Regions from separate parts of the Streptomyces sp. NPDC001135 genome, predicted to be linked through region 1. Evidence: riboswitches for the same ligand, from Rfam matches in the RefSeq annotation. Region 1 holds a riboswitch; each other region holds the start of a gene.
What was found. Region 1 has a riboswitch for cyclic di-AMP ahead of ACWC94_RS21795 (M23 family metallopeptidase). Riboswitches for the same ligand answer to the same signal wherever they lie in the genome.
Positions count from the first base shown of each region.

Region 2: it holds a riboswitch for cyclic di-AMP, as region 1 does, so the genes downstream of both, ACWC94_RS08980 (M23 family metallopeptidase) here and ACWC94_RS21795 (M23 family metallopeptidase) in region 1, are expected to answer to the same signal.
Region 3: it holds a riboswitch for cyclic di-AMP, as region 1 does, so the genes downstream of both, ACWC94_RS17370 (NlpC/P60 family protein) here and ACWC94_RS21795 (M23 family metallopeptidase) in region 1, are expected to answer to the same signal.

Region 1 covers NZ_JBSFKD010000017.1:137,902-143,218, forward strand. The annotation lists gene ACWC94_RS21785 (M16 family metallopeptidase) at 1-1,049, shown strand, start outside; gene ACWC94_RS21790 (M16 family metallopeptidase) at 1,046-2,434, shown strand; cyclic di-AMP (ydaO/yuaA leader) riboswitch at 2,649-2,809, shown strand; gene ACWC94_RS21795 (M23 family metallopeptidase) at 2,822-3,565, shown strand; gene ACWC94_RS21800 (GntR family transcriptional regulator) at 3,763-4,449, shown strand; gene ACWC94_RS21805 (HPr family phosphocarrier protein) at 4,589-4,870, opposite strand; gene ACWC94_RS21810 (bifunctional acetate--CoA ligase family protein/GNAT family N-acetyltransferase) at 5,048-5,317, shown strand, end outside.
Region 2 covers NZ_JBSFKD010000005.1:87,359-92,675, reverse strand. The annotation lists gene ACWC94_RS08985 (alpha-galactosidase) at 1-2,020, shown strand, start outside; cyclic di-AMP (ydaO/yuaA leader) riboswitch at 2,321-2,482, shown strand; gene ACWC94_RS08980 (M23 family metallopeptidase) at 2,487-3,392, shown strand; gene ACWC94_RS08975 (SGNH/GDSL hydrolase family protein) at 3,610-4,395, shown strand; gene ACWC94_RS08970 (TetR/AcrR family transcriptional regulator) at 4,584-5,198, opposite strand; gene ACWC94_RS08965 (Glu/Leu/Phe/Val dehydrogenase dimerization domain-containing protein) at 5,311-5,317, opposite strand, start outside.
Region 3 covers NZ_JBSFKD010000012.1:129,829-135,145, reverse strand. The annotation lists gene pcrA (DNA helicase PcrA) at 1-1,752, opposite strand, end outside; cyclic di-AMP (ydaO/yuaA leader) riboswitch at 1,975-2,144, shown strand; gene ACWC94_RS17370 (NlpC/P60 family protein) at 2,152-3,354, shown strand; gene ACWC94_RS17365 (tellurite resistance/C4-dicarboxylate transporter family protein) at 3,459-4,424, shown strand; gene ACWC94_RS17360 (hypothetical protein) at 4,428-4,781, opposite strand; gene ACWC94_RS17355 (hypothetical protein) at 4,853-5,080, opposite strand.

The DNA.
Region 1 (5,317 bases):
TCTGGCTGGAGGCCGACCGCATGGGCTCGCTCCTCGCCGCCCTGGACGACGAGTCGATGGAGAACCAGCGGGACGTCGTCAAGAACGAACGCCGTCAGCGCTACGACAACGTCCCCTACGGCACCGCCTTCGAGAAGCTGACCGCGCTGTCGTACCCGGAGGGCCACCCCTACCACCACACGCCGATCGGCTCGATGGCGGACCTGGACGCGGCCACCCTGGAGGACGCCCGCCAGTTCTTCCGCACCTACTACGCGCCGAACAACGCGGTGCTCTCCGTGGTCGGCGACATCGACCCCGTGCAGACGCTGGCCTGGATCGAGAAGTACTTCGGTTCGATCACCGCGCACGACGGCAAGCCCGCGCCGCGTGACGGCTCCCTGCCGGAGATCATCGGCGAGCAGAAGCGCGAGGTCCTCGTCGAGGAGGTCCCGGCGCGCGCCCTGATGGCCGCCTACCGGCTCCCGCACGACGGCACGCGCGCGTGCGACGCGGCCGACCTCGCCCTGACCGTCCTCGGCGGCGGCGAGTCCTCCCGCCTGTACAACCGGCTGGTGCGCCGCGACCGCACGGCCGTCGCGGCCGGCTTCGGCCTGCTGCGGCTGGCCGGCGCACCCTCGATGGGCTGGCTGGACGTGAAGGCCTCCGGTGACGTCGAGGTGCCGGTCATCGAGGCCGCCATCGACGAGGAGCTGGCCCGGTTCGCCGAGGAGGGCCCCACGCCCGAGGAGATGGAGCGCGCCCAGGCCCAGTTGGAGCGCGAGTGGCTGGACCGGCTCGGCACGGTCGCCGGCCGCGCCGACGAACTGTGCCGGTTCGCCGTCCTGTTCGGCGACCCGCAGCTCGCCCTCACGGCCGTGAAGCGCGTCCTGGAGATCACCCCGGAGGAGGTCCAGGAGGTCGCCAAGGCCCGTCTGCGCCCCGACAACCGCGCGGTCCTGGTCTACGAACCGAAGTCCCCGGAGGCCCCCGACGCCGACGTCCCCGAGGACCCCGAGCAGGAAGCGACCGTAGAGGCCGGTAACGAGAACGAGGAGACGGCCAAGTGACCGAGCTCGCCACCATGGACTTCCACCCCCAGCCGCAGCCCGGCGAGGCCCGTCCCTGGGCGTTCCCGGCGCCCGAGCGCACCGCGCTCGACAACGGCCTGACGGTGCTGCGCTGCCACCGCCCCGGCCAGCAGGTCGTCGCCGTCGAGGTGCTGCTCGACGCACCCCTGGACGCCGAGCCGGCCGGCCTGGACGGCGTTGGCACGATCATGGCGCGGGCCTTCTCCGAGGGCACCGACAAGCACTCCGCCGAGGAGTTCGCCGCCGAGCTGGAGCGCGCGGGCGCCACGCTCGACGCGCACGCCGACCACCCCGGCGTCCGGCTCAGCCTGGAGGTCCCGGCCTCCCGCCTGGCCAAGGGCCTCGGCCTGCTCGCCGACGCCCTGCGCGCGCCCGCCTTCGCCGAGAGCGAGGTCGAGCGGCTGGTCCGCAACCGCCTGGACGAGATCCCGCACGAGCTGGCCAACCCCTCCCGCCGGGCCGCGAAGGAGCTCTCCAAGGAGCTGTTCCCGGCGACCTCGCGCATGTCGCGTCCGCGCCAGGGCACCGAGGAGACCGTCGAGAAGATCGACGCCGCCGCCGTACGCGCCTTCTACGACCGGTACGTTCGCCCCGCCACGGCCACGGCCGTCGTGGTCGGTGATCTCACCGGCACCGACCTGGACGCGCTGCTCGGCGACACCCTGGGCGCCTGGACCGGCACCCCGGGCGAGCCGCGGCCCGTGCCGCCGGTGACCGCGGACGACACCGGCCGCGTGGTCATCGTGGACCGGCCCGGTGCCGTCCAGACGCAGCTACTCATCGGCCGCGTCGGCCCCGACCGGCACGACCGCGTGTGGCCCGCCCAGGTGCTCGGCACGTACTGCCTCGGCGGCACCCTCACCTCCCGCCTGGACCGCGTCCTGCGCGAGGAGAAGGGCTACACCTACGGGGTGCGCGCCTTCGGGCAGGTCCTCAGGTCCGCTCCGGACGGTACGGGTGCCTCGATGCTCGCCATCAGCGGCTCCGTGGACACCCCCAACACCGGTCCCGCGCTGGAGGACCTGTGGAAGGTGCTGCGCACCCTCGCGGCGGACGGCCTGACCGACGCCGAGCGGGACGTGGCCGTGCAGAACCTCGTCGGGGTGGCGCCGCTGAAGTACGAGACCGCGGCGGCCGTCGCGAGCACGCTGGCCGACCAGGTCGAGCAGCACCTGCCCGACGACTTCCAGGCGACGCTGTATCAGCAGCTGGCCGCGACGGGCACGGTGGAGGCCACGGCGGCCGTCGTGAACGCCTTCCCGGTGGACCGCCTGGTGACCGTCCTCGTCGGTGACGCCGCCCAGGTCAAGGCGCCGGTCGAGGCACTCGGCATCGGCGAAGTGACCGTGGTGGCGGCCGAGTAGCGGCACACGCGCGTGGGGCCCTGGCGACCGACGGGTCGTCAGGGCCCCTTGTGCGCTCCGCTCTCCACCTCCCAGATGTCCGAATTGGGGCGGAGGTTGCCTGTCTGCCCTGTGGGATGCGCTACAAAAGCCCGGATCCGTTTGGGGTTGGAAAGCGGGCTTCCGTAGCGTCGTCCGGGCTGTTCGTCAGGCAGTGCGCCGCACCCGCGGCACCGGACAGCCATCGCCGAGTCCCCGTACGGCGCGAGCCAGGGGAGCCGGGGACCCACCGTCCCTGGGGTGAATCGGGCGCCCGCGCGCGAGCGAGGGGGCCCGTAGGAGACCTTCCTGCTCCGAACCCGTCAGCTAACCCGGTAGGCGAGAGGGAAGGAAAGGACCAGCCACTTCATGGCGTTCATGTGCGCCACCGGGAAGCACCGCAAGCCCGGCCGGGTCAAGCGCACCACCGCCCAGGCGGCCGGCATCGCGGCCCTCACCACCACCGGCGTCATCGGCACCGTCGCGGCGCCTCATGCGTTCGCCGCCGAGAACACCGCCGAGCAGACCGGCCTCACCCCGGTGGTGAGCGTCGGGGACGACATAGCCGAGCAGATCGACGCGCAGGCCGCCGCCCAGCAGCAGGTCGCCGAGCAGAAGGCGGCCGAACAGGCCGCGGCCAAGAGGGCCCGGGAGGTCCGCGAGGCCAGGGCGCGCGCCGCCCGCGAGGCCGAGCGCAAGCGTCTGAACGCCTTCGTCGCCCCGATCGCGCACTCCTACGTGTCGACGGCCTACAAGGCCAGCAGCTCCCTGTGGTCCTCCGGCTCGCACACCGGCATCGACTTCCACGCGGCCAGCGGCACACCCGTTCACGCGGTCGGCGTGGGCACCGTCGTCTCCACCGGCTGGGGCGGCGCGTACGGCAACGAGATCGTGATCCGGATGGCCGACGGCATGTACACCCAGTACGGCCATCTCTCGTCGATCGGCGTCACGGTGGGCCAGCAGGTCACCCCGGGCCAGCAGATCGGTCTGTCCGGCGCGACCGGCAACGTCACCGGTCCGCACCTCCACTTCGAGGCCCGCACGACCCCCGACTACGGCTCGGACGTCGACCCCGTCGCCTACCTGCGCCGGCACGGTGTGAGCGTCTGACGTCCCAGGCTCCGCCCGCGCAGCCCCGGCCCGCACCGGCCGGGGTTTCGCTGTTTTCTGGGGCGTCCACCGGACCCGCCGACCAAAAAATATCCATGGATTCCGGCCCGCCGTCGGAATTTCCGACGCATTGGAATAGAGTCACGGAACACGCGTCCATCGTCGACGTTTCACGGGGATTAAGGCGGAGGTCGGTCATGCGTATTCCGGCGCACTCGGTGTGCACGGCGATCCGGGACGACATCGTCGCCGGTGTCCACGAGCGCGGCGGCCGCCTCACCGAGGAAGTCCTGGCCCGCCGCTACGGCGTCTCGCGCGTCCCCGTCCGCGAGGCCCTGCGCACCCTGGAGGCGGAGGGCTTCGTGGTGACCCGCCGGCACGCGGGCGCGTGCGTGGCCGAACCGACCGAGCAGGAGGCCGCCGACCTGCTGGAGATGCGCGTGCTCCTGGAGCCGCTCGGGGCCGCCCGGGCCGCCCAGCGCCGCACGGAGGCCCACCTCAAGGTGCTGCGCGGCCTGGTCAGGATCGGTCAGGAGCGGGCCAGGAGGGGGCACAGCGACGATCTGCGCTCACTGGGCGGCTGGTTCCACGAGACGCTCGCCCAGGCCTGCGGCAGCCCCTCGCTGACCGCGATGCTCATCCAGCTGCGGCACAAGATCGCCTGGATGTACGCGGTGGAGGCGCCGCCGAGTCCGGTGGAGTCCTGGGCGGAACACGGCGCCATCGTCGACGCGGTGGCGCGCGGTGACGGCGAGCGCGCGCGGGCGGTCACGGCGCTGCACACCGAGCGTGCGGCGGCCGCGCACCGGTTGCGTCGTCCCGGGGCCGCCGAGCGTGTGAGGACCTCGCAACGTGCCGTAAACATGCCGAGTCTCCGGCATTAACACGGGAGCCGTATACAAAGAAGGGGTATTCGGTGGACCTGGATTTCCGCTGCCCCTTTCCCGTGCGCCCTGAATTCAACGGCCGAAAAACGCGGAAGCCGCGCCACCCGGAATGGGCGGCGCGGCTCCCTCGCCTTGCTCAGACGGTCTCGGGCAGCTCTTCCAGGCCCTCGGAGACCAGCTTGGCCAGACGGTCCAGGGCGGCGTCCGCGCCCTCGGCGTCGGAGGCGAGGACGATCTCCTCGCCACCCTGGGCGCCCAGACCCAGGACAGCCAGCATGGAGGCCGCGTTGACGGGGTTGCCGTCAGCCTTGGCGATCGTCACCGGGACGCCTGCGGCCGTGGCGGCTCGGACGAAGATGGAGGCGGGGCGGGCGTGGAGGCCCTCGGCCCAGCCGACGTTGACGCGGCGCTCAGCCATGTGTTGCTGCCCTTCAGTCTTCAGGGTTGTCTAGACCAGTTTCCCATATCGCGAAGCATGCCCGGAGCGGACCTCCGTCCAGCCCCGGCGTGTCGTCGGACCGCGGCCTCGGTCCGGCTTTCGTCCCCCACAGACTGCCCCGCGCCGTTGTCGTACGCGAGCCGTACTCTGGGGCCCATGCAGACCTCGGCGGACCGGCAGGACCGGCACCAGTACCCCGCCCACTGGGAGGCGGACGTGGTGCTGCGCGACGGGGGAACCGCACGCATCCGGCCCATCACCATCGATGACGCCGACCGCCTGGTCAGCTTTTACGAGCAGGTCTCGGACGAGTCGAAGTACTACCGCTTCTTCGCGCCGTACCCCAGGCTCTCCGCCAAGGACGTCCACCGCTTCACGCACCACGACTTTGTGGACCGGGTGGGACTCGCTGCCACCGTGGGCGGC
Region 2 (5,317 bases), on a different contig from region 1:
CCTGCATCTCACCGCCACGGACGAGCTGCTCCACCTGCATTGGGGGCCCCGCATCGCCCTCGCGGACGCGCAGGCCCTGGCCGAGGACCCGCTGCCCGGCCACTGGCCCTTCGAGTCCCCGCTCGACGGCCGTGAGGAGTACCCCGTCGAGGGCGGCCCGCGCTTCGTCCGCCCCGCCCTGTCGGTGCGCACCGCCGAGCGCCGCGGCACGGAGTGGGCCTTCCAGGCGTACGAGGTGGACCGGACGGAGGGCGACGAGCTGCGGCTGCGCTTCGACGACGACGGCCTCGCCGTCACCCTGCACTACCGGATGCGCGGCGATGTCGTGGAACGCCGGGTGACCGTCGACAACGGCGGACACACACGCGTGGAGCTGCTGCGGGCCGACGCCGCCACCTGGACCCTGCCCGACCGCGAGGGCTGGCGGCTGTCCCAGCTGCACGGCCGCTGGGCCGCCGAGTCCCGCCTCACCACCGCCCCGCTCACCTACGGCGAGAAGGTCATCGGCAGCCGCCGCGGCCACACCGGCCACCAGCACCTGCCCTGGGTGGCGCTGGACACCGACGCCACCGAGGAGCACGGCGAGGTCTACGGCTGCGCGCTGGGCTGGTCCGGCTCCTGGCGCATCGCGGTCGCCCAGCTCCCGGACGCGCGCGTGCAGATCACCGGCGGCGCCGGCTACGACGACTCGGGTCTGCTGCTCCTCGAGCCGGGGGAGTCGTACACCACCCCGGTCTTCGCGGGCCTGTGGAGCGACGGCGGCTTCGGCGGTGCCAGCCGCGCCTGGCACGCCTACCAGCGCGCGTACGTCATCCCGGACGCCGGGCGGGACCGGCCGGTGCTCTTCAACTCCTGGGAGGCGACGAACTTCGCCATCTCCGAGGAGCAGCAGCTCGCGCTCGCCCGCCGGGCCGCCGGAATCGGCGTGGAGCTCTTCGTCGTGGACGACGGCTGGTTCGGCGCCCGCACCAGCGACCGCGCCGGCCTGGGCGACTGGACCCCCAACCCCGACCGCTTCCCGCACGGCCTGAAGCCGCTGGCCGACCAGGTGCACGCCCTCGGCATGCGGTTCGGCATCTGGGTCGAGCCCGAGATGGTCAACCCGGACAGCGACCTGTACCGCGCGCATCCCGACTGGGTGCAGTACCAGCCGGGACGGAAGCGGACGGAACTGCGCAACCAGCTCGTCCTCAACCTCGCCCGCGAGGACGTCCAGGAGTACCTGTGGGAGCAGCTGAACACCCTGCTCGCCGGCGCCCCCATCGACTATGTCAAGTGGGACTTCAACCGCTGCTTCACCGATGCCGGCTGGCCCGGTGAGCCGTACCCGCAGCGCCTGTGGGTGGACCACGTCCGCGCCCTGTACGCCCTGCTGGACCGGCTGCGCGCGGCCCATCCCTCCGTCGCCTTCGAGTCCTGCTCGGGCGGTGGCGGCCGCATCGACCTCGGCGTCGTGAGCCGCACCGACCAGGTGTGGACCTCCGACAACACCGACCCGCTGGACCGGCTCGCCATCCAGTACGGCTTCAGTCAGATCCACCCCGCGCGGATCATGGCCGCCTGGGTGACCGACAGTCCGAACACCCAGCTCAATGGCCGGGTCAGCTCCCTGCGGTTCCGTTTCGTCAGCGCCATGGCGGGCGTTCTCGGGGTCGGCGGCGATCTCACGGAATGGACCGATCAGGAGCTGGCCGAGGCCCGGTGGTGGGTCGGGCTCTACAAGGAGATCCGCCCGGTCGTCCAGCGGGGCGACCTGTACCGGCTGCGACCGCCGGCCGGTGGTCCCAGTGCCGTCCAGTACGTCCTGGGCGAGGAGACGGTGGTCCTCGCCTGGCTCCCGGCGCAGAGCCACGGCGAGCCCGTGCCGCCGCTGCGCCTGCGCGGACTCGACCCGGCGGCGTCGTACGAATGCCGTGAGACGGGTGAAGTCCACCGCGGGGCCGTCCTGCTGCACCACGGGCTGCGCACCGGACTCAAGGGTGACCTGGATGCAACGGTTCTCCGGCTGCGCCGTATCTGAACCTTCTGCCCGAATTGGCGCCTTCATTCCAACTCGCCGGGGAATAAGGGCTCGTGGCCGGGTGTGCGTGAGGAGCGTCATATTCGTGACCGTGCGTCGCACGTCATGTTCACGTAATTCCCATGGTGAAAAGGGAAAGGGAAAGGGTGGAGCGGACGGAATTCACGGAGTGTGACCGAGATGTCCCGTGAGCGATCTTCGTCACGTCGAACGGCGGGAACGGGATGCTTGTTTCCCCGCGTCCCACTCGCTTACGTTCGCCACCGATCCGGACGGAACGCCGCATCCTGCCGCCGCCCGGAGTCCCACACACTTGACCCGTGTTCGGCAGGAGCGGGGGACCCACCAGGTACGACTGCCTGTCCGGTCTCCGCGACAGGCTCGGGGTGAAGCCGTGCGCGCACGGCCGGGCAGCTCCAGCCCGAACCCGACAGCTCACCTCGCAGGCGCCGGAGAGGAATGCGCCATGCCCGGTAAGGGCAAGCACCGACGCCCCAAGCCCCCGCGTCTTTCCCGCTCGATCGCCCTTGCCGGAACCGGCGGCGCCGCCCTGGCCCTCCCGCTCGTCGGCACCACCGGGGCGCATGCCGCCACCGTCCCGCAGTCCGTTTCCGCCCGGGCCGCGCAGTCCCTCGAGGCCCCGGTGGACAAGGCCGCCGCGCAGCCGAGTCCGGAATGGCGCACCTACAGGGTGAAGTCCGGCGACTGCCTGTCAACGATCGCCGACGAGCAGCACGTCGCGGGCGGCTGGCACCGCCTCTACGCCGCCAACCGGCAGGCCGTCGGCGACGACCCGGCGCTGATCCACCCCGGCCTGAAGCTCGCGCTCGGCCGGCGGTCCGCACCGGCTCGCACCGAGCCCGCGCCCGCGAGCCGGCCGTCCGCCGACTCGTCCCGCTCCACGTCCCAGGCGGCCCCGGCGCCGAGGACCTCCGGCGCCGCCGCGACGGCGACCACCTCCACCGGCTTCACCCTCCCGGTCGCCGGCGCCACCATCGGCACCGGCTACCACGTGGCCGGCAGCATGTGGTCCAGCGGCTACCACACGGGCGTCGACTTCGTCGTACCGACCGGCACCCCCGTCAAGGCCGTCGCCGCGGGCACGGTCGTCTCCGCCGGCTGGGGCGGCGCGTACGGCAACCAGGTCGTCCTCAGGCTCGACGACGGTCACTACGCGCAGTACGGCCACCTCTCCCGGCTCTCCGTCTCGGCCGGGCAGACCGTGACCGAGGGCCAGCAGGTCGGCCTGTCGGGCGCCACCGGCAACGTCACCGGCCCGCACCTGCACTTCGAGATCCGTACGACCCCCGACTACGGTTCCGACATCGACCCGGTCGGCTACCTCCGCGGGCACGGCGTCGCCGTCGTCTGACACCCCGCCACAACCGCCTGCCTGGCACACGGCCGAAGGCCGGACCCACGATCCCCGGGTCCGGCCTTCGGTGTGTCCGCCTTATTCCGGGTACGCAAACGAATTAAGGGTGTCTTATCTCACCGTTCGTCAACCCCTGCCTACGGTCGCGTAGGTCACATCCGAAGGTGAATCATGGTCCGACGTGGCAGACGATTCGAAGAATGACAACAGATCAGTGATCGGGTCGTACGTGGCGGTGGGGGACAGCTTCACCGAGGGCGTCGGCGACCCCGGGCCCGACGGGGCGTTCGTGGGCTGGGCCGACCGGTTCGCGGTACTGCTCGCCGACCGGCGGCCCGAGGGGGACTTCGAGTACACCAATCTCGCGGTGCGCGGGAAGCTGCTCGACCAGATCGTGCAGGACCAGCTCCCGCAGGCCGTCGAACTCGCCCCGGACCTGGTCTCCTTCTGCGCGGGCGGCAACGACATCATCCGCCCCGGCACCGACCCGGACGAGGTGGCCGAGCGCTTCGAGCGGGCCGTCGCCCGGCTGACCGAGGCGGCCGGCACGGTGATGGTGACGACCGGCTTCGACACCCGTGGCGTCCCCTTGCTCAAGCATCTGCGCGGCAAGATCGCCACGTACAACGGGCACGTCCGCGCCATCGCCGACCGGTACGGCTGCCCGGTGCTCGACCTGTGGTCCCTGAAGTCCGTGCAGGACCGCAGGGCCTGGGACAGCGACCGGCTCCATCTCTCGCCCGAGGGGCACACGCGCGTGGCGCTGCGCGCCGGCCAGGCCCTCGGCCTCGACATCCCGGCCGACCCGGAGCAGCCGTGGCCGCCGCAGCCGCCCCGGGGCACGCTGGACATCCGCCGCGACGACGTCCACTGGGCCCGCGAGTACCTGGTCCCGTGGATCGGCCGCCGCCTGCGCGGCGAGTCCTCCGGCGACCACGTCACCGCGAAGGGCGCCCTGTCCCCCGACGACATCAAGCTGCGCATCACCTCGGTGGCCTGACCGACACCCGCGTGCCCCGCACACCCGTGGTGCGGGGCACGGTCGCGTCCGGCGGTGCGCGGCGGCGCCGGGCCGTACGGGTCGGGTCCGCCCTGCCGGAAACCCGCGGGGCCCGGCTGTGCCGGGGACGGGCGGGGCCGGCGGTGGCGGCCCGTGTCCCGCGGGCAGGGTGCCGCCCGGCGCTGAGGTCAGCGTTCGTTCAGGGTCTTCCGGTCCAGGCCCAGTTCCCGGGCCAGCGCGTCGTCGGCCCACTCCTGCGCGCGTGTCCGCGGCACCGCTCCCGGGTACGAGGTCAGCTGCACGGCCAGCCCGTCCAGCAGCGCGGTCAGCCGCAGTGCGGCACCGGCGGGGTCGGCGCAGGTGAACTCGCCGGCCGCCACGCCCTCGGCGACGACGTCGGCGATCGCCGCCTTCCACTGCTTGTCGAGGTCCCGGGTGACCTCCCGCAGGGCCGGCTCGCGCAGGGCCGCCGCCCATCCCTCGATCCACAGCCGCCAGCCCTTGGCCTGTCCGGTCGGCGCGTACCAGCGCACCGCGGCCCGCAGCCGGCGCAGCGCGGACGTCCGCCGCCCCAGCAGCTTGCGCAGATGCGCGAGGTCGTCCTCCGCCGCGTACGCGAACGCGGCCGCGACCAGCTTCTCCTTCGTCGAGAAGTGGTACAGCACCAGCGCGTTGCTCACCCCGAGCGTCGCGGCCACGTCGGCGATCCTGACCGCCGCCACGCCACGCGCCTCGATCTGCCCGATGGCGGCCCGCAGCAGTTCCTCCCGCCGCTCGGCCACGCTCAACCGCACTCTCGCCACCCGGTCACCCTAGTCCGTTGGCGAGGGTGGCGCGGAAGAGCCCGGTTCCCGCCGGCCGTTCCGGTGCGGGACTGTGACATGCCCACGGGGGCCGGGGGCTCGCCGCGGTCCGTCACCGG
Region 3 (5,317 bases), on a different contig from region 1:
CTCGTCCTGCGGGTCGGTGGAGGCCTGCAACTCGGCGAGATAGCCGGTGCGCTCGAGCACCGCCTCCAGGACGGTCGCCGGTCCGGCACCGGACTCGACGATCGTACGCAGGTCCTCCATCAGCGTGTTGAACCGCTTGACCGCGTTGGTGGAGCGCGCGGCCATGCCGTACGCCTCGTCCACACGCTTCAGGGCCTGCGGGAAGCTGATCTTCTCCCGCTGGGCGAGGGCGTCGACCATCGCCTCCGCGCGGTCGCCGATGCCCCGCTTGGGTACGTTGAGGATGCGGCGCAGCGGCACCGAGTCCTCCGGGTTGGCGAGAACGCGCAGGTAGGCGAGGACGTCCCGGACCTCCTTGCGCTCGTAGAAGCGGACCCCGCCGACGACCTTGTAGGGCAGGCCGACGCGGATGAAGACCTCTTCGAAGACACGGGACTGGGCGTTGGTGCGGTAGAAGACGGCGACGTCGCCGGCCCTGGCCTCGCCCGCGTCCACCAGGCGGTCTATCTCGTCGGAGACGAACTGCGCCTCGTCGTGCTCGGTGTCGGCGACGTAGCCGGTGATCCGCGCGCCCTGGCCGGCGTTGGTCCACAGGTTCTTCGGGCGGCGGGACTCGTTGCGCTCGATGACCGCGTTGGCGGCGGACAGGATGGTCTGCGTGGAGCGGTAGTTCTGCTCCAGCAGGATCGTCGTCGCGTCCGGGTAGTCCTCCTCGAACTGCAGGATGTTGCGGATCGTCGCGCCCCGGAAGGCGTAGATCGACTGGTCCGCGTCACCCACCACGCACAGCTCGGCGGGCGGGAGGTCGTACTCGCCGGGCGGAGTGTCCTCGTCGTGGTCGCCGGTGCCCACCAGCTCGCGTACCAGGGCGTACTGGGCGTGGTTGGTGTCCTGGTACTCGTCGACCAGGACATGGCGGAAGCGGCGGCGGTAGTGCTCGGCCACGTCCGGGAACGCGCGCAGCAGGTTGACCGTCGTCATGATCAGGTCGTCGAAGTCGAGGGCGTTCGCCTCGCGCAGTCGCGACTGGTACAGGGCGTAGGCCTGGGCGAGGGTCTTCTCGAAGCCGTCGGCGGCCTGGGCGGCGAAGTCCTCCTCGTCGATCAGCTCGTTCTTCAGGTTGCTGATCTTGGCGCTGAAGGACTTCGGCGGGAAGCGCTTGGGGTCGAGGTCCAGGTCACGGCAGACCAGGGCCATCAGGCGCTTGCTGTCGGCGGCGTCGTAGATCGAGAACGACGACGTGAAGCCGAGCTTCTTCGACTCGCGGCGCAGGATGCGCACGCACGCGCTGTGGAAGGTCATCACCCACATCGCGTTCGCGCGCGGGCCGACGAGCTGCTCGACGCGTTCCTTCATCTCGCCCGCGGCCTTGTTGGTGAAGGTGATCGCGAGGATCTGGCCCGGGTGCACATGCCGCTCGGCGAGGAGGTGGGCGATGCGGTGGGTGAGCACACGGGTCTTGCCGGAGCCGGCGCCGGCGACGATGAGCAGCGGCGAGCCGGCGTGCACGACCGCGGCGCGCTGGTTGTCGTTCAGCCCTTCCAGGAGGGCCGCCGCGTCGAGCGCGGGGCGGGGGGCGCCGTCGCGGTAGTAGGCGTCCCGGTCCGGCGGCACGTCGAACTTCCCGCCGAACAGATCGTCCGGAAGCGGCTCCGGAGCGTGATCGTCCTCGGGCGGCGGCGGGGGCTCCTCCTCGCGCCCGCGAGGGGGCTGGAGGTCCGCCAGGAAGCTGTCGTCAAAGAGGCTGCTCATCGCTCTACGAGTCTAGGGTGCCCCACCGACAACCGGCCGCCGTACCGGGAAGACGGCCCTGCGGAAGGAGCGGCGAACACCCGGGGCATGGCCCTTACGCTGCGGAATCGCCCCATGACGGGAACGTGATCCGGAAGCGAGATCACGAAAATGTATCGGACATATCACGCACCAACCTTCACACTAGTCACACCAGTTGGCTAGGTTGCCGTCAGGCCGCGTGCGCGGCCTCCGCCGAGTCCGGCGCGTCCGCAGGGCGCCCGGAGCCGGGGACCCACCGATCCTGGGGTGAATCGGACGACTCCCGCCCGGGACGAGGCCGTAGGGCAAACCTTCCGAACCGCCGCCCGAACCCGACAGCTAACCCGGTAGGCGGCCCATTGGAAGGAGTCGCCTCCCTTGGCGTCGCACCGTAAGACGCGCCCCGGCGGAACCATCGGAACGGGCCTGCGCACCCCCGCCCTCGCCACCGCCGCCCTCACCTCCATGGCCGTGCTCTCGCAGACCGCAGAGGCCGCCCCGAGCACCGATCACGCCAAGCCGAGCCTGGAAGAGGTCGAGAAGAAGGTCGACGACCTCTACCGCCAGGCGGAGTCGGCGACCGAGAAGTACAACGCAGCCAAGGAACGGACGGGAAAGCAGCGCAGTCGCGCCGACGCCCTGCGCGAAGAGGTCGCCCGGCGCGCCCAGCGCCTCAACAAGGCCCGCGAGGAGCTGGGCTCCTTCGCCGCGGCCCAGTACCGCACCGGCGCCGCCGCTCCCGACACCGCCGCCCTCCTGCTCGCGGACAGTCCGCAGGACTACTTCGACCAGCGCCAGCTGATGAGCCGGCTGACCTCGCGGCAGAAGAGCGCGGTCGACGACTTCATCGGCGAGCAGGCCTCGACGATGAAGAAACGGCGGGAGGCCGCGGAGAGCCTGCGGACCCTGACCGACTCGCAGCACGACCTGCAGACCGCCAAGGCCACCGTCCAGAAGAAGCTCGCCTCCGCGCGCGAGCTGCTGTCGCAGCTGACGGCCCAGGAGAAGGCGCGGCTGGCCGCCATCGAGCGGGAGAAGCAGCAGGAGGCGGCACGCAAGGCGGCCGAGCTGGCGAAGCGGCAGGCGGCCCAGCAGCAAGCCTCCTCGTTGTCCTCGTCGTCCTCGTCGTCTTCGTCGTCCTCGTCGTCCTCGTCGTCTTCGTCGTCCGGATCCGGGTCGACGGGATCCGGGTCGACCGGGTCCACGACATCCGGCTCGTACGACACGAAGGCCGAGAAGGCGATCGCCTTCGCCCGCGCGCAGATCGGCAAGCCGTATGTGTGGGGCGCCACCGGGCCGGACTCCTACGACTGCTCGGGCCTCACCCAGGCCGCCTGGAGGGCGGCCGGTGTCACCCTGCCGCGCACCACGTACGACCAGGTCGATGCGGGCACCACGGTGTCACTGGCCGACGCGCGGCCGGGTGACCTGGTCTTCTTCTACGACGACATCAGCCACGTCGGCGTCTACATAGGCAACGGCATGATGATCCACGCGCCGAAGCCGGGCGCGTACGTCCGCGAGGAGTCGATCTACTACGGCGGGGAGTCGATCATCCACAGCGTGGTCCGGCCGGGCTGACCGGACCAGCCGTCCTCGCCCCACGCGCGCGTACCGGCGTTTCCGCCCTCCACGCGCGCGTGCCCTTCCACGGCGGGGACGTGCGGCTCCCTAGCATCGGGCGCATGCCCGGCATCCCAGGTCTGCGCACGTGGTGGGCGGAGCGGCCCCCCGCGGCCGGGACCGCCGTGATGGCGACCGGCATCCTGTCGGTGGGGCTGCAACTGACCGGCGCCGAGGTGCTCTCCCGGGTGGCGCTCGCGGTGTCCGGCGTCGCCTGGGTGGCGCTGGCGGCCGGCTTCGCCCTGCGGCTGCTCTGGGAGCGGCAGCGCTGGGTGGCCGAGGCGGAGAGTCCCGGCGCGCTCACCGCCGTCGCCGCGACCGCTGTGCTCGGCACCCGGATCTCGCTGCTGGGCCGCCAGACCCTGGCCGAGGCACTGCTGGCGCTCTCGGCGCTGCTCTGGCCGGTGCTGCTGGTCCTGGTCGTCCGGCACTGGAGTCGGCGCATGCCGGGCACGGTGTTCCTGTGTTGTGTGGCCACACAGGGGCTTGTCGTACTGGCCGCGACATCGGCGGCGGCCGAGCGCACGGCGTGGCTCACGCACACCGCGCTGGTGCTGTTCTGGCTGGGGCTGGTGCTCTACGGCCTCGCGCTGGCCCGCTTCGACGCACGGCAGGTGCTGGAGGGGCCCGGTGACCACTGGATCGCGGGCGGGGCGCTCGCGATCTCGGCGCTGGCGGGGGCGAAACTGCTCGTCGCCGGGGATACGGGCCTGCATCTGTGGGACGGGGACGACCGCGGTGTGCTGCGCACCGTGACGATCGCACTGCTCGCCCTGGACCTGGCCTTGTATCTCCTGCTGCTGGCCGCCGAGGCGGTGCGGCCCCGGCGCGGCTACGACGTGCGGCGGTGGGCGACGGTGTTCCCGATGGGGATGACGGCGGCGGCGACGCTGACCGTCTCGACCGCCCTCGGCGTCCCGTGGCTCAGATGGCCGGGACGGGTGCTGCTGTGGGTGGCGGTGGCGGCGTGGCTCGCGGTCGCCGCCGGTGCGGTGCTCTCGGTCCGCGCCGGCGGCAGGAACGGCTGACCGTCAGGTCCACAGCACGGCGATGAAGATGTTCGCGGTGGTCAGCAGGCCGACCAGGCCGAACATGCCCTTGTCGATCTTCTCCTCGTCGCGCTTCACATAGACCAGGCCGAGGATCACGATCAGCAGCGCCAGCTTGACGCCGATCTTGAGGGTGTTGACGTGGTGGTCGTCGGCCTGGTTGAGCCCGACCAGGACCACGCCGGTGACCAGCATGGTCAGCGCTCCATGCAGCATTCCGGGCACGAAGCGGGCCGTGCCCTGGCCCATCGCCTTCATCTGGGTGAGGAAACCGCCGAGCAGCGCGGCGATGCCGATGATGTGCAGGCCGACGAAGAGATGGATGAGTACGTCCATGGGGCCGGAGCCTAATTCGTCGGTACGAGCCCCAGGGACGGCAGGGTGCCGTTCCCCGAGTGAGCCAGCACCTACTCCGGGATGATCAGGCCGAACTCGCGCAGCCGGGGCAGACAGGCGTCCAGGCAGGCCTCGACGGACACGGCGTCCGTGCGCACCAGGAGATCTTCGCGGAACGGCGCTCCGCTCGCCACGAACGTCCACGGCTTCACGCCCTCGCGCATGCGCTCGGCATCCGCCTTGAACAACACCGTGACCCCCTGCCCGGCCAGCGACTCCATGACCCGCACCACGTCCACCGAAGCCCCCTTGCGCCCCTGCTCGAACAGCCGGCCAAGCTACGGGGCGGCTGAGCGAGAGTGTATGAGCCCCCCTCACCGCGCCGCCCGTAGCGGTCCGTGGTCCCCGTCGCGGTCCGTGGTCCGTAGCGGTCCGTGGTCCCGTAGCGGGCGGTCTCGCATATATGCGCCCCATAGCACTCCAGGCCTCGCGTGCGTCCCGCTTTGCACGCTTCGGTCACCACGGTGTGTGAAGGC